2 regions of the Achromobacter sp. JCM 18799 genome follow, and region 2 is predicted to be linked to the other one. Evidence: riboswitches for the same ligand, from Rfam matches in the RefSeq annotation. Region 2 holds a riboswitch; the other holds the start of a gene.
What was found. Region 2 has a riboswitch for glycine ahead of ACZ5YA_RS10035 (D-amino acid dehydrogenase). Riboswitches for the same ligand answer to the same signal wherever they lie in the genome.

Region 1: another riboswitch for glycine. It lies ahead of gcvT (glycine cleavage system aminomethyltransferase GcvT); the one in region 2 lies ahead of ACZ5YA_RS10035 (D-amino acid dehydrogenase).

The regions. Positions count from the first base shown of each region.
Region 1 is NZ_AP043866.1:3,642,566-3,652,742, reverse strand. Features, by position in the region: gene ACZ5YA_RS17205 (superoxide dismutase) at 2-616, shown strand; partial or broken gene ACZ5YA_RS17200 (ZIP family metal transporter) at 647-1,540, shown strand; glycine riboswitch at 1,596-1,691, shown strand; glycine riboswitch at 1,727-1,849, shown strand; gene gcvT (glycine cleavage system aminomethyltransferase GcvT) at 1,936-3,036, shown strand; gene gcvH (glycine cleavage system protein GcvH) at 3,135-3,512, shown strand; gene gcvP (aminomethyl-transferring glycine dehydrogenase) at 3,616-6,489, shown strand; gene ACZ5YA_RS17180 (DUF945 family protein) at 6,587-8,551, opposite strand; gene ACZ5YA_RS17175 (M81 family metallopeptidase) at 8,782-10,177, opposite strand, start outside.
Region 2 is NZ_AP043866.1:2,118,037-2,128,213, reverse strand. Features, by position in the region: gene ACZ5YA_RS10070 (PhzF family phenazine biosynthesis protein) at 1-649, shown strand, start outside; gene nadA (quinolinate synthase NadA) at 796-1,935, shown strand; gene nadB (L-aspartate oxidase) at 1,956-3,518, shown strand; gene ACZ5YA_RS10055 (helix-turn-helix domain-containing protein) at 3,553-4,407, opposite strand; gene ACZ5YA_RS10050 (alpha/beta fold hydrolase) at 4,666-5,448, shown strand; gene ACZ5YA_RS10045 (metal-dependent hydrolase family protein) at 5,515-6,822, shown strand; gene ACZ5YA_RS10040 (hypothetical protein) at 6,964-7,146, opposite strand; gene ACZ5YA_RS10035 (D-amino acid dehydrogenase) at 7,297-8,526, opposite strand; glycine riboswitch at 8,571-8,662, opposite strand; glycine riboswitch at 8,664-8,756, opposite strand; gene ampC (class C beta-lactamase) at 8,885-10,045, shown strand; gene ACZ5YA_RS10025 (3-hydroxybutyryl-CoA dehydrogenase) at 10,063-10,177, opposite strand, start outside.

The DNA.
Region 1 (10,177 bases), 1.5 Mb from region 2:
CATGGCCTATACCCTCCCGCCCCTGCCGTATGCCTACGACGCCCTGGAACCCCACATCGACGCGATGACGATGGAGATCCACTACAGCAAGCACCATCAGACCTACGTCAACAGCCTGAACGCCGCGCTGGAAGGCGCGGACATCGTCACCAACGAGCCGGTCGAGTCCCTGGTGGCGCGGCTGGAGCAGTTGCCCGAAGCCATACGCGGCGCCGTGCGCAACCATGGCGGCGGCCACGCGAACCACAGCCTGTTCTGGTCGGTCATGTCGCCCGAGGGCGGAGGCGAGCCGGATGGCGCGTTGGCGTCGGCCATTGACTCCGAGCTGGGCGGGCAGGCCGCCTTCCGCGATGCGTTCACCAAGGCCGCGCTGACCCGCTTTGGCAGCGGTTGGGCCTGGCTTTCGGTCACACCGGCCGGCAAGCTGGTGGTGGAAAGCAGCGCCAACCAGGACAGCCCCCTGATGCACGGAAACTCGCCCATTCTGGGGCTGGACGTGTGGGAGCACGCCTACTACCTGAAGTACCAGAACCGCAGGCCCGAGTACATCGGCGCCTTTTACAATGTCGTGAACTGGCCTGAAGTGGCGCGCCGCTACGCGGCGGCCCAGCGCTGAGCGCATCTCTCGCAAGGAGGGCAGCGGCACATGAATACCTTCAGCCGTCATCGCGTGCGGCCGGCGGCCACCAGCATCAGCGTGTGGACCCTGGCCGTATTGGTGGCCTGCCTGGGCCTGCACTAGCTGTGGGTCTATCTGGACGTGCGTGCGCCGCACGTGGGCGATGCCCTTCTGGGCGGACTGGTCGCAGCTGGCGCTACCGCCCTGGGCACCTTGCCCATCCTGTTCGCCCGGACCATCCCCCAGAAAATGCAGGACAGCATGTTCGGCTTCGGCGCCGGCGTGATGCTGGCCGCCAGCGCCTTTTCGCTGGTGGCGCCGGGCATCGCGGCGGGCCGCGACCTGGGTTATGGCCCCTGGGGCGCCGGCTTGACGGTGGGCGCTGCCGTGTTGCTGGGCGCGGCGGTGCTGCTGCTCATGGACCGTACCCTGCCGCACGAGCATTTCATCAAGGGCCGGGAAGGCATCGAGGCGCACCGCCTGCGCCGTACCTGGCTGTTCGTTTTCGCCATCACCCTGCATAACCTGCCGGAGGGCCTGGCCATTGGCGTGGGCTATGCGGGCAACGACGCCATGCGCGGCACCGCGCTGGCCACCGGCATTGCTATCCAGGACATTCCCGAAGGGCTGGTGGTGGCGGTGGCGCTGCTGGCGGCGGGCTACCAGCGCGCGTTTGCCGTGGCGCTGGGCATGCTGTCCGGCCTGGTCGAGCCGCTGGGCGCGGTCCTGGGCGCCGCCGTGGTGGGCTGGTCCGAGCCGCTGCTGCCCTGGGGCCTGGGTTTTGCCGCGGGCGCCATGCTGTTCGTGATCAGCCACGAGATCATCCCCGAATCGCACCGCAAGGGGCATGAGGTCTACGCGACCTGCGGGCTGATGCTGGGTTTCGTGCTGATGATGTTGTTGGACACGGCGCTGGGCTGAGGCCGCCGCAGGCATTCCCTGGCTGCGGCTTTCGTTGTATGCTTGCGCCGCTGTCACGCATGTTGCGGGAGAGAGCGGCCTGTACGTCCGGCCGCCGCCGAAGGCGCAATTCGCCCGGAATCGCTCAGGTAACCCATACCGCCCATGCTTGCCCTGTCCCGGTTTTTTTACCGCGCGGACGCGGCAAAACAGTACTCTGGAGAGACCTGGCGCCGCCCCTGAACTAGGGACATAGCGAGCAGCCCAGGCGCCGAAGGTGCAAACCCGCCATGCGGGGCAACTCTCAGGCAAAAGGACAGAGGGGCGGAAGATTCAGCCGTTGTACAAGCGCACCCCGCTTGGCACCACTGGCATTCCGTAACCCTGGCAACACTGCCGCCCCGGAGTTTCCGCGCATGTCCGCAACCCTCAAACGCACCCCGCTGGCTGAAGAACACATCGCCTCTGGCGCCCGCATGGTCGACTTCGGCGGCTGGGACATGCCGCTGGCCTACGGTTCGCAACTGGAAGAGCACCACGCGGTGCGGCAGGACGCCGGCATGTTCGACGTGTCGCACATGCTGAACGTCGACGTGGCCGGTCCGGACGCGTTCGCCTTCCTGCAGCGTCTGGTCGCCAACGACGTGTCCAAGCTGACCGTGCCCGGCAAGGCGCTGTACAGCTGCATGCTGAACCCGCAAGGCGGCGTGATCGACGACCTGATCATCTATTTCTTCGCCGCCGACGAATGGCGCGTCGTGGTCAATGCCGGCACGGCCGACAAGGACGTCGCCTGGATGCAGCGCGTCAAGCAGGCCGGCCAGTTCGACGTCGCCATCACCCCGCGCCGCGACCTGGCCATGGTGGCCGTGCAAGGCCCGAACGCCCGCGCCAAGGTCTGGGCCGCGCGCCCGGCCTGGCAGGCCGCCAGCGAGCCGCTGACGCCCTTCGTGGCCGCCCGCGTGGGTGACGACACCTTGGTGGCCCGTACCGGCTACACCGGCGAGGACGGTTTTGAAATCGTGCTGCCCGCCGCCGACGTGGTGCAGCTGTGGCGCGACCTGGTCGCCCAGGGCGTGCGTCCCTGCGGCCTGGGCGCGCGCGACACGCTGCGCCTGGAAGCCGGCATGAATCTCTACGGCCAGGACATGGATGAGCTGACCCAGCCCGACCAGGCCGGGCTGACCTGGACCGTGTCCCTGAAGAGCGCCGAGCGCCGCTTCATCGGCCGCGACGCGCTGGAACAGTTCGCCACGCCCGCCACCTTCATCGGCCTGAAGCTGCAAGAGCGCGGCGTGATGCGCGCGCATATGGCCGTGCGCACCAAGGAAGGCACGGGCGAGCTCACCAGCGGCACCATGTCGCCGACGCTGGGCGTGTCGATCGGCTTTGCCCGCCTGCCGCAAGGCGTCAAGCCGGGCGACACGGTCGAGGTCGACATCCGCGGCAAATGGGTGCCCGCCCTGGCTTGCAAATTGCCGTTCGTGCGTAACGGCAAAGCGGTCGAACACTCGTAAACTCGAAGCTTCGCGCGAGCCGCCGGCCCCTGGGGCGACGGCCGCCCGCGCGAGGCGCGCAACACCATTCATCTACCCGTATTCCCTCAGGAGTTCCCATGAGTCTGCCCACCGATCGCAAGTACACCGAGTCTCATGAATGGGTCAAAGCCGAAGGCGACGTGTTCGTCGTCGGCATCACCGATACCGCCCAGGATCAATTGGGCGACCTGGTCTTCGTTGGCGACGTGAAGGTCGGCGCCAAGCTGAACGCCGGTGAAACCGCTGGCGTGGTCGAATCGGTCAAGGCCGCTTCGGACATCTACGCTCCCGTGGCCGGCGAAATCGTCGCGTTCAACGAAGAGCTGGAAAACAATCCCAACCTGATCAACGAATCGGCCTTCACCGCCTGGATCTTCAAGATCAAGCCGGTCAACGCCGCCGACGCCGACAAGCTGCTCGACGCCGCCGGCTACGAAGCCGTCGCCAACGGCTAAGCCGCCTGGCCGGAACGGGCGCGCAGGCGTCAGCCACGCGCCCGGTCCGCAAGATGCAATACCGTCCGTCCTCCGACGACACCCGCTATCCCGAGACCTCTCCATGTCGCGCGCCCTAGACACCCACACCGACTTCATTCCCCGCCACATCGGCCCTTCCGACGCCGACCAGGCCGCCATGCTTGCCGTCATCGGCAGCGCCAGCCTGGACGCCCTGATCGAAGAAGTCGTGCCGCCCAAGATCCGCAGCCAGGCCCCGCTGGCGCTGCCCGCCTCGCGCAGCGAAACCGACGTGCTGGCCGAACTGAAGCAGATCGCCGGCCGCAACAAGGTCTACCGCAGCTACATCGGCCAGGGGTATTACGGCACGCAGACGCCCAACGTGGTGTTGCGCAACATTCTTGAGAATCCCGCCTGGTACACGGCCTACACGCCTTACCAGCCCGAGATCTCGCAGGGTCGCCTCGAAGCCCTCCTGAATTACCAGACCATGGTCGCCGACCTGACCGGGCTGGACATCTCCAACGCCTCGCTGCTGGACGAAAGCACCGCCGCCGCCGAAGCGATGACGCTGGCACGCCGCAGCGCCAAGTCGAAGAGCCCGGTGTTCTTCATTTCGCGCCACGTGCATCCCCAGACCATCGAAGTCGTGCGCACGCGCGCCGAAGGCCTGGACATTGAAATCACCATCGGCGACGAGGCCGAAGGCCTGCCCGAGTGCTTCGGCGTGCTGCTGCAATACCCGCACAGCACCGGCTCCGTCGCCGACTACCGCAAGCTGGCTGAAGCCGCGCATGCGCAAGGCGCCATCGTTGCCGTCGCCACCGACCTGCTGGCGCTGGCCTTGCTGGCCGCGCCCGGCGAATGGGGCGCGGATATCGCCATCGGTTCGGCCCAGCGTTTCGGCGTGCCGTTCGGCTTCGGCGGCCCGCATGCCGGCTTCATGGCCTGCAAGGACGCCTTCAAGCGCAACATGGCTGGCCGCCTGGTCGGCGTGTCCAAGGACGCGCAGGGCAACCCGGCCATGCGCCTGGCGCTGCAGACGCGCGAACAGCACATCCGCCGCGAAAAAGCCACCTCCAACATCTGCACCGCACAAGTGCTGCTGGCCGTGATGGCCGGCATGTACGCCGTGTGGCACGGTCCGGCCGGCATCCGCCGCATCGCCGAGCGCGTGCAGCGCAGCACCGCCATCCTGCGCGCCGAGCTGGTCAAGCTGGGCGTGAACGTCGTCAACGACACCTTCTTCGATACGCTGCTGCTGGAAACCGGCGCGGCGACGCCGGCCATCCTGACCGCCGCCGATTGTGCGCACATCAACCTGCGCCGCGTCGACGGCGCCCGCCTGGCGGTGTCGCTGGACGAGACCGTGACCGTGGCCGACCTGCAGGCGCTGGTCAATGTCTTCGCCGCCGGCCTGGAACGTGACGACGTTGAGCTCGACATCGACGCCCTGGACGCGGCCGCCGCCAGTGGCATCCCCGCCGGCGTGGCGCGCGAAAGCGCGATCCTGACGCACCCGGTGTTCTCCAGCGTGCAGTCGGAAACCGACATGCTGCGCTACCTGCGCAAGCTGGCCGACAAGGATCTGGCGCTGGACCGCACCATGATCCCGCTGGGCTCGTGCACCATGAAGCTCAACGCGACCGCCGAGATGATCCCCATCACCTGGCCCGAGTTCGCGCTGATCCACCCGTTCGCGCCGGCTTCGCAAAGCCAGGGCTACAACGAACTGATTGACCGCCTGTCGGCCGCGCTGTGCGAGATCACCGGCTACGACAACATCAGCCTGCAGCCCAACTCGGGCGCGCAGGGCGAGTACGCGGGCCTTCTGGCGATCCGCGGCTACCATCAGGCCAACGGCCAGCATCAGCGCAACATCTGCCTGATCCCTTCGTCGGCGCACGGCACCAACCCGGCCTCGGCGCAACTGGCCGGCATGGACGTGGTGGTGGTGGCGTCGGACGCCAACGGCAACGTCGATCTGGTTGATCTGCGCGCCAAGATCGAACAGGTCGGCGACAAGCTGGCCGCTTTGATGATCACGTATCCGTCGACCCATGGCGTGTTCGAGGAAGCCGTCACCGAGATCTGCGATCTGGTGCACCAGGCCGGCGGCCAGGTCTACCTGGACGGCGCCAACATGAACGCGATGGTGGGCGTGGCCCAGCCGGGCAAGTTCGGTTCGGACGTGTCCCACCTGAACCTGCACAAGACCTTCTGCATTCCGCACGGCGGCGGCGGCCCCGGCGTGGGTCCCGTGGCGGTGCGCGCGCACCTGGCGCCGTACCTGCCGGGCGTGGTGAACGAGCAGGGCAAGCTGCCCGGCGACGCCAAGGTCGGCCCGGTGTCGGCCGCGCCGTTCGGCTCGGCCGGCATCCTGCCGATTCCGTTCGTGTACATCTCGCTGATGGGCGCCGACGGCCTGCGCCGCGCCACCGAAGTCGCCATCCTCAACGCCAACTACATCGCGACCCGCCTGCGCGACCACTATCCGGTCCTGTATGCGGGCCGCAATGGCCGCGTGGCGCACGAGTGCATCCTCGATGTGCGTCCGCTCAAGGAAACCAGCGGCATCAGCGCCGAAGACATCGCCAAGCGCCTGATGGACTACGGCTTCCATGCGCCCACCATGAGCTTCCCGGTTGCCGGCACGCTGATGGTCGAGCCGACCGAATCGGAAGGCGTTGCCGAACTGGACCGCTTCATCGACGCGATGATCTCGATCCGCGAAGAAATCGCCCAGGTCGAGCGCGGCGAGCGCGATGCCGAGGATAACGTCCTGAAGAACGCGCCGCACACCGCGCAGATGCTGCTGGCCGAGGAATGGCTGCACGACTACCCGCGCCAGCAGGCCGCTTACCCGGTGGCTTCGCTGCGCGACGCCAAGTACTGGCCGCCGGTTGCCCGCGTGGATAACGCCTACGGCGACCGCAACCTGGTCTGCGCCTGCTTGCCGATCGAAGCCTACGCCTGAGCGTGGGCCGCGAGTCCCGGCGCGAGCCGGGCCCCTAGGCAAAAAAAATCCCCCATCCGAAAGATGGGGGATTTTTTTGTCTTGCGTCAGCCGAGGCTTACTTCGCCGGCGCGGCCTTGCTGGCCACCGAGAAGTCTTCCGCGATGCTGAAGAACGTGTTGAGCATGATCTGCAGGTTTTCCTTGCCGATGCCGCCTTCCGAGTTCATGTCCATCTGCAGCACGGCCCGGTTCTTGTCGTCCAGGTAGGCGCGGGTCCAGCGGTATTCCTGGTTCCAGGCGTTGATGGCCTTGAGCGAGACCGGCTTCTTGCTGCTGTAGGTCGCGGTCACGACGAGGTCATGGCACTTCTCGGTGAAGTCGTTGCACAGGAAGTCGACGCGCAGCTCGCTGGCGCCGGTGTCGCGGGGATCCAGGATCAGGACCGGACCTTCGTCGCCGTCCTGCTTGCGCGGGTTGTAGACCATGTCGTCCAGCATGGTCGTCACGGTGTCCACGTCGAAGTCCTGCATGTAGCCGGCCACGGACGCGGTGTCGGAGGGCGCGGCAAGTTCCGTGCCTTCGGCCGGTTCGCCTTCCTCTTCCATGCCGTCCATGTCGTCGTCCATGCCGGTCGCGCCCAGCAGGCCCGAGAACAGTTCGTCGGCGGGGATCTTCTGGCCGTTCAGGTCGCCCATGCCATCGGCGTAGTGGAACTTGCCGATGATGTTATCGCCGTCGTTCTTGCCGACGTTGAGCATTTCAGCCATGCCGGACATCGAGCGCATCTGGTCGTCGGCTTCCTCGGCGGCCTTTTCGGCGGTCAAGCCTTGCTTCTTGACGGCGTACTGCACGATCAGGTCGCGCACCATGGGCTTGGAGATGACCAGGGTGGCATCGATCTGCTTGATGGCCTTGACCATGATCTCCTGGGGCGTCAGGTCCTTGACGTTGGGCGGATTGGTCAGGTCCAGGGCGAAGGTCAGCTTGCTTTCGCCCTTGTCGGTCTTCCAGCTGATCGGGTCGATGCTGAACGTGGGGTTGCCGTTGAGCAGCTTGCCGGCGTTTTCCAGCACGGCGTCGAACTGCTCGTCCTTCAGGCCTTCGTCGCTGGCGCCCAGCATGTACTGGCGCACGATCTGGTTGTAGGTGTCCGACAGCTGCTTGATGGCGGCGCCGTCCAGCTTGGCGAGCTTGATCACGGCCTGGCCGTTGCCCAAGGCCACGTCATTCAGAGTGATGTTGCCGGTCTGGTAGGTGGCTTCGACGTTGACGTTCTTGTCGTCTTCGGCCAGCTTGACGCCATAGCCCAGGTTGTCCAGCGAGACCTTGACGTCGTCGCCAGGGCGGGTGACGTCGATGCGCTTGAGCTTGACGCTGGAGTCGCCAATGGACAGGCCGAACTTGCCCATGCGGCTGTTGACGTCCATCGTCAGGCCGGACACCAGCATCTTGATGGGATCGTCCGATTTTTCGCCATCCACCGACAGCGTTTCCATCAGGGCGTGCGCCGTGACGGCCTGCAGCGCGCGGTCGAAGGTGCCGTTGATCGCCATGCCGCTGAAATTGACGGCGTTGCCTTCGTGCGTGATCTGCACGGGGGCGATATTGGCGGTGGAGGTGGCGAAGCCGCCGAAACTGATGATCGTGTCGGCGCTCAGGGGCGCGACGCCCTTGGTCAGCTCGAACAGCTCCTTGATGTTTTCGGTCTTGGCGAGCTCGGCGTGCGTGAACGCCAGCTTGGGCGCGATGGCGCCGCGCGCCAGCGCGCTCTTGGGGAAGGGGCCGTGTTCGATGGAGGCGTCGAACTCGATCATGCCCTTGGGCAGGTCTTCGGCGACCTTGTCGCCCTTGACCAGCGACACGCCATAACGCGCCTGCGTCGAGAACAGGCCGCGCTCGTACTTGAGCTGATCGATGCGCAGACCGAACAGAGGCGTGATCTTGGCCAGCTTTTCGTTGGCTTCCGCCAGGTGGCGCTGCGAGCTTTCCTCGATGCGCTTGCCGGTGTACCACGTGGCCCCGACCCAGCTTCCCGCTCCCACTATGACCACGCCCAGGGTGATCGCTACGCTCTTTTTCATCGTTCTGCTTGTATCGTTGATTATCGAGTCATATCCGGTGAACCGCGGCTGCTTATGGCCGCTGGACGCTGACGCCCGCCATCGGAATACACGTATTCATCGGCCTGTAAGGCCCGCGGCGAGTATACCGAGGCCGATGGTCATCTGAGGGCGCTCACCGTTACAGAAGATTTCAAAATGAAAGCCGGCGCAGTTGCGCCGGCTTTCCGGGGTGGGCGCGGCGGCCGGGTCTACATCGGATCGAGGGGATAGATGGGCCGGCGCACGTGCTTGAAATCAAGCTGGCCGTAGTCCGAGGTGGTCACCCCCACGCCGGTGCATTCGATGACCTGCGTCGCCATGTCGGAAAAGCCCGCGCGCCAGTGCACGCGGCTCTTGAGCACGACATAGCGCTTTTGCAGCGGATCGATGCCGGCCGACAGCAGGCAATTGATGTCGAACGGCTCCTGGTGACGGGAAACCACCACGATTTCCACGCGGCCCGTGTCGATCACGACCGTCAGGCCGGTGTCGTTGCGCACGCCGCGGTACATGGGGCCGCGGTTCAGGTAGACGCCGTCGAACACCAGCTTGACGCGGCCGGTGACCTCCAGCGGCTCGCTGGGTTCCTTGATGGCGGGCATGGCCAGCTTGCCGCCGAGCTGGATCGTGATGGTCTGGCCCACGCCTGCGGCAGCCGCCTCGAGTGCGGCCTGCGGGTCGCAAATGGCGTAGAAGACCACGTTCTCCAGTTCCTGGCGCAGCACTTCGGCCAGCACGGCGGTGGTGTCCATGGTGCCGCCGGAACCGGTATTGTCGTAGTGGTCCAGTAGCACGACCGGGCCTTGTTCGATGGCCTTGGCGCGAGCAATGGTGGGCGCTAGCGGCTCCGGGTGGAACACCCAGTCGGCGCGGCCGTTCCATGCTTGGTCCAGCAGCTCGTCGCGGTGGCGCTGCGCCTCGGCCAGGTTGCCGTCGGTACAGACCACCGCGCTCAGGCCGGCTTCGCGAATGTCGGCGTGCGGGAATCCCACGAAGACGGAAGCGGCCAGGACGCCGCCGGCTTCCATTGCCTTGCAGCGTTCCTGTAGCGGCTGGTTGGGCGCCGCGTGGGTGCCCTGGCACATGATGTGCGGCAGCATGGGTTTGTTGGCCCAGGACATGACCGGCTTGATCTCGCCCTTGAGGGTGCGCGCGATCACGTTCGCGGCGCGCAGCCCGGCCGCGCGGATGTCCACGTGCGGATAGGTATGGAAGCCCGTGATGACCGTGGCATGCTTGACGATGTCGTCGTAGATGTTGGCGTGCATGTCCAGCGTCACCGCCACGGGCGTGTGCGGATCGATCTCGCGCAGGCGGCGCAGCAGGTCGCCCTCGGCGTCCTCGACGCCTTCGGCGACCATGGCGCCGTGCAGGTCGAGCAGGATGGCGTCGTAGCCGCCGCGCTGGACCTCGTCCAGGACCAGCTTGCACAGCCGTTCGTGGGTTTCGGCGCTGGCGGGGCCGCTGGGCCAGGACTCGGCCGCCACGGGCACGACCATCTCGGCGCCTTCGCGCCGCGCCACTTCGATATAGCCGCCCAGGCCGCTGTCGGTGTTCTCGTAAGCCTTGATGGCGCGTTCGCCGGCCAGGATCTCGGGATTGCCG
Region 2 (10,177 bases):
AACCGCTTACTTCGTGCGCAAGGGCGATGTCCACGAACTGCGCTGGTTCACGCCCGCGGTGGAGGTGGACCTGTGCGGCCATGCCACGCTGGCATCGGCCTGGGTGCTGTTCGAACAGCTGGGCGCAACGGAAGACGTGCTGCGCTTTGCCACGCGCAGCGGCGAACTGCAGGTGCGTCGCGCGGACGACCGGCTGGCGATGGATTTTCCAGCCAAGCGGCCCGAAGCGCAGCCGATCCCGCCGGGCCTGCTGCAGGCGCTGGGCCTGCCGGGCGCGCAGGCGTTCTACAAGACGGACGACTATCTGGTGGTGATCGACGATGAATCGCGCATCGATGCCCTGAAGCCGGACTTCGCCGCGCTCGCGGGCTTCGACACGCGCGGGGTGGCGGTGACGGCGCCGTCTGGGCAGTTCGACTTTGTGTCGCGCTGGTTCGGGCCGCGGGTGGGCGTGAACGAGGATCCGGTGACCGGCTCGGCGCACACCTCGTTGGCGCCGTACTGGGCCCAACGCCTGGGCAAGCGCAGCCTGAGCGCGCAGCAGGGCGGGGCGCGCAAGGGGCAGTTGCAATGCGAGGTGTTGGATAACGGCCGGGTGATCATCAGCGGCCAGGCGGCGTTGTACCTGCGCGGCACGATCTTCATCTGAGGCCGGGCGGGGCGCTGCCCCGGCTCGCGGCGGCGTAACAAAAGAGACGTTGACACGGTTTATGCTCAACACTAGCATAAGCCGTGCTCTTTTTTTGCCCAATAAATGCTCAATATGAGCATAAAATCTCGCGAGGAGACGCGTCCATGGACACCCCCAATCGCCGGTACGTCGAATTCGATCTGCCTGCCACACCGAGCTGCCCCAGCGCCGTCGGCCAGGCCTGGGCCCGCGTGCCCGAACCCTTGCCAGCCAGCGAACGCGCCGCCTGCGTGGCGCGCATACGCGAACTGCTGGCGCGGGAGCGCGCCGTGCTGGTCGCGCACTATTACGTCGATGCGGAGTTGCAGGAACTGGCCGAACAGACCGGCGGCTGCGTCGGCGACTCGCTGGAGATGGCGCGCTTCGGCCGCGACCATGAGGCCCGCACGCTGGTGGTGGCCGGCGTGCGCTTCATGGGCGAGACCGCCAAGATCCTGAGCCCGGACAAGCGCATCCTGATGCCGGACCTGGACGCCACCTGCTCGCTGGACCTGGGCTGTCCGGCCGCCGATTTCGCCGCCTGGTGCGATGCCCATCCGGATCGGACGGTGGTGGTCTACGCCAATACCAGCGCCGAAGTGAAGGCGCGCGCGGACTGGGTCGTGACCTCGTCGATTGCGCTGGACGTGATCGCCGACCTGCATGCGCGCGGCGAGAAAATCCTGTGGGCGCCGGACCGCCATCTGGGCGACTACGTGCAACGCCAGACCGGCGCCGACATGCTGCTGTGGCAGGGGTCCTGCCTGGTGCATGACGAGTTCAAGGGCACCGAACTGGAACTGCTTCGCGCCGAGCACCCGCAAGCCAAGGTGCTGGCGCATCCGGAATCGCCCGCCGCCGTGCTGGCGCAGGCCGACGTGGTGGGCTCGACCACGCAGCTGATCGATGCCGCGCGCAAGTTCGACGCGGAGCTGCTGATCGTCGCGACCGACCAGGGCATTCTGCACAAGATGCGCGCCGCAGCGCCCGGCAAGACCTTCCTGGCCGCGCCCACCGCGGGCAACAGCGCCAGTTGCAAGAGCTGCGCGCATTGCCCCTGGATGGCCATGAATGCCTTGGGCAACCTGGCCGGGACGCTGGAGCATGGTCGCAACGAAATCACACTGGACCCCGCGCTGGGCCTGCGCGCCAAGGCGCCGATCGACCGCATGCTGGACTTCGCGGAACGGCGCAAGCGCCGCGTGCAGGCCAGCGGCGACTTCGCGCGCGACACGGCGCTGTATGCCAGCGTCGGGCCGGCCTAGGGACTAGCGGAGGTCCGCTCATGGAATTCGACGTCATCATCATCGGCAGCGGCCTGGCCGGCATGGCCGCGGCGCTGGAACTGGCCCCGCGCAAACGGGTCGCCCTCGTGTCCAAGGGCGAACTGCGCGACAGCGCCAGCAACCGCGCCCAGGGGGGCATTGCCGCGCCGCTGGGCGCCGACGACAGCGTCGAGGCGCACGTCAACGATACCCTGGTCGCGGGCGCCGGCCTGTGCGATCTGCCGGCCACGCGGAACATCATTTCCCGGGCGTGCGGCGCGATAGCCTGGCTGCAGGAGCAGGGCGTCGCGTTCACGCCGGAGCTCGGCGGATTGCATCTGACGCGTGAAGGCGGGCACGGCCTGCGCCGTATCGCGCACGCGGCGGACGCGACCGGCAGCGCCATCGTCGCGGCCCTGGAGGACCGCGTGCGGCGGCAAGCCGGCATCACGTTGCTGCCGGCGCATTGCGCCGTGGACCTGATCCTGGACGGCGCCGCAGGTACGGCTGCGGCGCGTTGCCGCGGCGTGCGCCTGCTGGACCTGCGCAGCGGACGGATTTTCGATGCGTCCGCCAGCCATGTCGTGCTGGCCACGGGCGGCGCGGGGCAGGCATACCAGACGACTACCGCGCCGCCGGCCGCGACCGGCGACGGCATCGCCATGGCCTGGCGCGCGGGCTGCCGGATCGCCAACATGGAGTTCACGCAATTCCATCCTACCGGCCTGCACCATGCGCAAGCGGGAGGATTCCTCATTTCCGAGGCGGTGCGCGGCGAGGGCGGCATACTGCGCCTGCCCGATGGCGCGCGCTTCATGCCGGCCTACGATGCCCGCGCCGAGTTGGCGCCGCGCGATATCGTCGCCCGTGCGATCCAGGGCGAAATGGAACGCCATGCGCTGGAGTGCGTGTACCTGGATATCAGCCACCAATCGCCGGGATTCCTGCGGGAACATTTTCCTACCATCCAGGCGCGCTGCCTGGCGCTGGGCGTCGACATTACGACGACTCCCATCCCGGTTGCGCCCTCCGCGCATTACACCTGCGGCGGCATCGTTGCCGACCAGGCCGGACGCAGCAATCTGTCCGGCTTGTACGCGGTGGGCGAAGCCGCATGCACCGGACTGCACGGCGCCAACCGTCTGGCCAGCAATTCGCTGCTGGAGTGCGTGGTGACGGGACGGGCTGCCGCGCAAGACATCTTGGGCCAGGTGCCGGCCGATGTTCCGCATCGAACTCCGGCTGCCGACGCAACCGCCGTGCCGGCGTCGCCCGATCTGGCGCGGCTGCGGCGCGACCTGCGCCAGTTGATGAGCCGGGACGTGGGCGTGCTGCGCAGCGATGCCTCGCTGGCGCGCGCGGCCGCATTCATCGGTCCGCTGCGAGCAGAGACGGACGCGCGGTTGCTGCGCGAGGGCTTGAGCCTGGAATTGCTGGAGCTGCGCAACCTCGCCCTGGCGGCTGATCTCATCGTGCGGGCGGCGAGTGCGCGCGGTGAGAGCAGGGGGGCGCATTTCAACCGGGACCGGCCTGGCTCGGACGCCGTGGATTTGCGGCCGCGCGCGTCTGCCGCAACCGCGTAGGCGCGGGCAGGGCAGTTTCCGGCCGGCCGGCGGCTCAGGAAACCCCGGTCAGCAGATGCTGCGCGGCGCCCGTCGCCGCGCGCCTGAAGCGCGACGGCGACACGCCCATGTGCTCGCGGAAGAAGCGGGAGAAATTGCCGGGCGTGGAGAAGCCCAGGTCCAGCGCCACGGAGGTCAGGGGCTGCTCCTGGTGCACCAGCAGGCGCACGGCTTCTTCGACGCGCACGGCGCTCCAGAAGACTTGCGGCGTGGTATTGAGCTGATCTCGGAACAGCGCGAAGAAATGGCCGCGCGACAGTCCCACGCGGCTGGCGACCTCTTCCGCCGTGATCGGTTCATGGGCGTGCTCGCGCATGTAGGCGATCGCCGCGCGCAGCCGGCGGTCCAGCGCCGGCGCCGCGGGCATCTGGTTGCGCGGGCGATCCGGCTCGATGGACGATTCGATCGCCGCTTGCAGCAGGGCCTCGACCTCGGCATCCAGGTCCGCGCCGGGGTGGTCCTGCGGCGCGACGATCTTGTGCAGCAAGCGCCAACAGCCCTGGCGCACCGCCGCGTCGATGGGCACGCCCGGCGCCGCGAAGTGGAAGGGGCGGCCCGTGGCGGCGCGCCGTTCGTCCAGCCAGGGCTTGGCGATGTAGAGCACCAGGAAAATGGCCGGGCCCGACCGTTCAAGCAGCCTGGCGTCGTGCGATTCGTACGTATTGGTGCCTAGCGCCAGATGTTCGCTGTAGGGGACCGGAGTCTGGCCGACATGCCCCAGCACGCGCGCGCCGCCCAGCCACAGGGCCAGCTGCACTTCCGCATGCGCGTGCGCGATCAGGTCGTCGCGCAGTTCCAGCACGACGGCGCGGCCGAACGCGCCTTCGTGCAAGGCGTAGGTCTCCTGCATCTCTGTCTCCCGTTTTTCTTATCGCCTCGCCGCGCAAGCCTGGGCTTGCGTGCGGGCGGGTGCGGCGCTCCGGGAATTTTATGGGCGTTTGCGCGCTTCTCCACGCTAGGTGTATTCACTAGGCACAAAATCTGACTCTGCGATAAGTCCGCGCACCCGGCGATAAGCGCGCCGCCGCCTGCGCCGATACAGTCCTGAAAAATCGTCGGCGCAATGCCGATGCAGACAGCGACTGTTCAGATAAAGGGAGACGGCGGCATGAGCACGCAACACGTCAACGGCATGGCCGTGGAGATCGACGGCGAGGGGCCGGCACTGTTGTGCATACACGGCCTGGGCGGTTCCTCGAATACCTGGACGCCCGTCATGGGCGCCTTCGACGGCTTCCGCGTGATCCGTCCCGACCTGCCGGGCAGCGCGCGCTCGGCGTTGGGCGAAAAGCGCCTGTCCATCGCTGTCTATGTGGACGCGCTGGCCGGACTGCTGGACGCATTGGACGTCGATGCGGCGCATGTCGCCGCCCATTCGCTCGGAACCATCGTGGCCCAGCATCTTGCCGTGGCGCATCCGGGCCGGGTCAAGTCGCTGGCCCTGTTCGGCCCGCTGGCCGCGCCGCCCGACGCGGGCCGGCCCGGCATCCGCGCGCGGGCGGCGCTGGCCCGCGGCGGCGATGCGGCCATGCAGGAGATCGCCGACGCCATCGTCAAGGGCGCGACCAGCGCCCAGACCAGGCAGGATCAGCCCGCCGTGCTGGCGCTGGTGCGCGAAAGCGTGATGCGCCAGCCGCCCGAAGGCTACGCGCAAAGCTGCGAGGCGCTGGCGGATGCACAGCCGGCCGCCGCGGAAACGATAGGCGTACCGGCTGTCCTGATTACCGGCGACCAGGACGGCGTGGCGCCGCCCGCCAACGTTGACGCCCTGGCCGCGCGCATCGCGGGCAGCCGCCGCATCGTGCTGGACGGATGCGGCCACTGGACCACCTACGAAAAGCCCCAAGCCTGCATGCAGGCTCTGCGGGAGTTCCACGCGGCGCTGCGCTAGGCCACGTTTTCCAGGCGTTTCAACATAAGAAATCGGCCCCTCGACGCGGGCCGGAGGAGACCTGTCATGTCCAAAATTGCCATTACCAATGTCGCCATCTTCGATGGCAGCGGCGAGCAGCCTTTTCAAGGCGAGGTGTTGATCGACGGCGCGCGCATTTCGCAGGTCGCGCGCGCGCCTGAGCAGGTGAGCCGGGAGGGCGCGCGCCTCATCGACGGGCGCGGCCGCTTCCTGATGCCCGGCATGACGGAAGCGCACACGCATTTCTCCTGGAACGACCAGCCCACGCTGGCGGCGATCCAGTTCATGCCGCCGGAAGAGCACATTCTCTGGTGCGTGCGCGTGGCCAAACGCTATCTGGAAATGGGCTGGACCTCGGCCATCGGCGCGGCCGCGGCCAAGCCGCGCCTGGACGTGGTGCTGCGTAACGCCATCAACGCCGGCGAATGCCCGGGGCCGCGTTACCTGGCGGGCAGCCAGGAGATCACCACCATAGGCGCGCTGGGCGACAACTCGCTGCCGCACATGCCGTTCGACGAGCTTAGCTTCGGCAGCGTGTGCTGTGGCCCTGAAGAGATCCGGCGCTCGGCGCGCACCTTCATCAAATACGGTGTCGATCACCTGAAGATAAATCTGTCCGGCGAGTACATCGCCGGGCTGCCGGCCGAGATGTCGCCGTTCGCAGAAGACGAGATCGCCATGCTGGCGAACGAGGCCAAGCGCTATGGCAAGCGTGTCGCGGCGCACGCGCGTTCCAGCGAGTCGGTCAAGCAATGCGTGCGCCACGGCATCGAGATGATCTACCACGCCAGCTTTGCCGATGAAGAGGCGCTCGACATGCTGGAAGCCAGGAAAGACAGCCATTTCGTCGCGCCGGGCATAGGCTGGCTGATCAGGACGGCCTTCAACGCGTCCGAGTACGGCATCACGCCCGCCATCGCCGAGCAGATGGGCTACAAGCGCGAACTGGAAATCGCCTCGGAGTCGCTGCGCAAGATGCACAAGCGGGGCATCCGCATCCTGCCCGGCGGCGACTACGGCTTTGCCTGGATGCCGCATGGTACCAACGCCCGCGACCTGCAATACTTCGTGGACTACATCGGCATGACCCCGACCGAAGCGCTGGTGTCCGCCACTCGGCTGGGCGGCGAGATCATGCAACGCCCGCACGAATTGGGCATGCTGCGTCCCGGCTATCTGGCGGACGTGGTCATGGTCGACGGGGATCCGCTGAAGGATCTGTCGCTGCTGGTGGATCCGGAGAGGATCTTGCTGGTTGTGAAGGATGGGGAGGTGTGCAAGGACAGTCTCCGGCACGATGCGGACGCGGAACTGCTGACTGCCGAAGACAGGGATGCGGCCTTAGTACATTGACCGACGCGGCGTTACACACACAAGGAGTTGGAGCGCGCAGCGTCGGGACCTGAGCATTGGTAGCGAGCTTGCATTATTGAGCTTGCAGATCAATTTCCGCGAACAGATTCACCACGGGCGGAAGAAATGCAATCGGGAGTGTCATTCCTCGGCATCTTTGTCCATTGCTTCAAATTGGGCAAAGACGTGGCCCGCAGGAATGACGTTTCCCTGCGATATTTCGCGCCGGCCTCGATCGATTAGCTTGAGCAGGGCATAGGCTTCCGCCTTATCCCCGCTGCGATTGCAGTATGGAATCGCCTGGTCTTGATGCGAGCGTTTCACGGCATGGGCCTCCAGTGCAAGTACCGACAGGTGCAACTGTAGACTGGAGTTCACTTATCCGCCGGCTTTTATCCCATTATTCGGACAGAAAGTAGGCGAAGCGGTACGAGCAAACCTGGTTGCATCAATGCTGGGTTTGCTCGCCTCAACTCAAGCCTCTCCCACCCCCTCCCTCACGCTAGCCGCCAGCATCTGCGCCGTCGCCGCCGACAAGGTCCAGCCCAGATGCCCATGCCCCGTGTTGTAGAACACGCCCGGCCGCCTGCCCGGGCCGACGCGGGGCATCATGTTCGGCGTCATGGGGCGCAGCCCGCACCACGGCACCACGCGCGAAGTTCGGATGCCGGGGAAGTGCTTGCGGGTCCAGTCCACCAGCGGCTGCACGCGTTCGGCGCGGATGTCCATGTTGAAGCCGTTGAACTCGGCCGTGCCGGCCACGCGGAAGCGGTCGCCGAGGCGGCTGGTGACGATCTTGGCGGCTTCGTCCAGCAGGCTGACGTGCGGTGCGGCCGCCTGGCTGGCGGCGTCGTCCAGGTGCACGCTGATGGAATAGCCCTTGACCGGGTAGATGTTGAGCGTGTCGCCCAGCTGCCTGGCGAACTGCCGGCTGACGGCGCCGGCGCAGACGACGATGGCGTCGGCCTCGTGCTGCTCGCGGCGCGCGCCGCCCTCGCGCGCGACGTCGAGCACGTAGGGCGCGCCGTCCACGCTGATGTTGCGGATGTCGGCGTCCTGCGCGAAGCGCACGCCGCGGCGCTCGCAGGCGCGGGCCAGGCCGCTGGTGAACTTGTGGATGTCGCCGGTGGCGTCCGAGGGCGTGTAGAAGCCGCCATGGCAAGGGGTTTGCAGCGTGGGTTCGATGCTGCGCGCTTCCTCGGGCGACACTGCGTAGCGTTCCAGCCCGCCTTCCTGCAGCAGGGCATTGGCGCGGCGCGCGGTCTCGAAGCTGGCGGCGTCGTGGTAGATGTGCAGGATGCCGCGGCGCTCCAGGTCGAAATCTATGCCTTCTTCTTCCGCCATGGCGTACAGGTGCTGGCGCGCGGCAATGGCAAGCCGCGTGGTCTCGATGGTGTTGCGGCGGTAGTTGCGGATCTGTCCGATGAACTGCGCCAGCCAGGAGTACTTGTGCCAGCTGAAGCGGGGATTGAGCAGCAGCGGCGCGTTGTGGCGGCCGAGCCAGCGCAGGCCTTTCATGATGGTGGCGGTGCTGTTCCAGACCTCGGCGTTGCTGGCCGATAGCTGGCCGCCGTTGGCGTAGGAAGTCTCCATGGCCGGATAGCGCTGGCGGTCGTAGACGGTGACGTGGTATCCCAGTTTGCTCAGGGCATAGGCGGACGTGACGCCGGTGATACCGGCGCCAATGATGGCGATGCGGGGCATGATGGCTCCAGATTGAGTGGCCGCGGCCACCCGGCCGCAGCACCCCATCTGTCTCTGTACCTGAGAGCTTCACCCGCGGCGCAGGCGGCGGCGGGTTCCCCTTCGGTGGGCGCAATCCGCGCCTCTCTCCAGATTGTCTAGACCGCGCAGTCCTGTTTGCCTGAGAGTTTCCGGGGCGGTTGCTCCGTCGGCGCCTGCCGCGGGGGGCAGGTCTCTTCTGCGGGGTTTTGGATCGACGAGGCGAGGATAGCCAAAATCCCCCAGAATGAGACCAAGGGTTAGTACCAATAAGGCGCCGCGCCGCGTTACGATGCTTGCGCGCCGCCGTCGCGGCGCCACCGATCCGACACGACAGGGAATGACGAGAATGCGCTTGAACAGCATGCTGCGCACGGGATTGTTTACGCTGATGGCCGCAGGCTGCGGGCTGGCGCAGGCCGGACAGGCGGAGACCGACAGCAAGGTCGACGAGGCGGTCCAGGCCGTCATGCGCGAACATGGCATTGCGGGAATGTCGATCGCCGTGACCCGCAACGGGACGCAACATTTCTACAACTATGGCGTGGCATCCAGGCAAACCGGCAGGCGGGCCGACAGCGACACGCTGTACGAGATCGGCTCCATCAGCAAGACCTACACGGCAACCCTGGCAACCTACGCACAGGCGCGCGGCCGCCTGGCGCTGAGCGACAGCCCGGCCAAGTATCTGCCCGAGCTCGCCGGCAGCGACTTCGCCAAACTGAGCCTGATCAACCTGGGGACGCACACGACCGGCGGCTTTCCCTTGCAGGTGCCCGACGCGGTCACGAACCAGGCGCAGATGATGGCTTACCTCAAGGCCTGGAAGCCCGAGCATGCCGCTGGCACGTATCGCACCTACGCCAACCCCAGCATCGGCATGCTGGGCGTGGTTGCGGCCAAGAGCCTGAACCGGCCGTTCAAGGCGGCCATGGAGCGGGACCTGTTTCCCAAGCTGGGCCTGACCAGCACCTACATCGACGTGCCGGCCGCCAGGATGGCGGACTACGCGCAGGGCTACAACAAGCAGGATGCGCCCGTGCGCGTGAATCCGGGCGTGCTGGCCGACGAAGCCTATGGCGTGAAGACCAGCGCGCGCGACCTGATCCGCTTCGTCGACGCGAACATGGGCTTGAACCTTGCCGATGCCGAACTGCGCGGCGCGATTGCGCAGACGCACGTCGGCTATTACCAGCTGGGCGACATGACCCAGGACCTGGCCTGGGAGCAATTGCGCTATCCGGCGACGCTGGACGCGTTGCTGACGGCCAATGCCGGCAACTACAACAGCCAGAGCCAGCCCGTGACCGCATTGAACCCGCCGCTGCCGCCGCAGGAGGCCGTGTGGATCAACAAGACGGGTTCGACCAACGGCTTCGGCGGCTATGTGGCATTCGTGCCGTCGAAGAAGCTGGGCATCGTGATACTGGCCAACCGCAACTATCCGAACGAGGCCAGGGTCCGGCTGGCGTACCGGATCCTGGGCGAATTGGAAAAGTAGGCGCGCAGGCCGGCGCGCTATCGCGCGGGCGGCTGCCTTGCCGCGTTGTGGCGGGGCAACAGGTCCATCACTTCCAGACGCTTGCACAATTGCGCCAGCCGCTCCATCTTGTAGGCATTTACGTCCATGCCG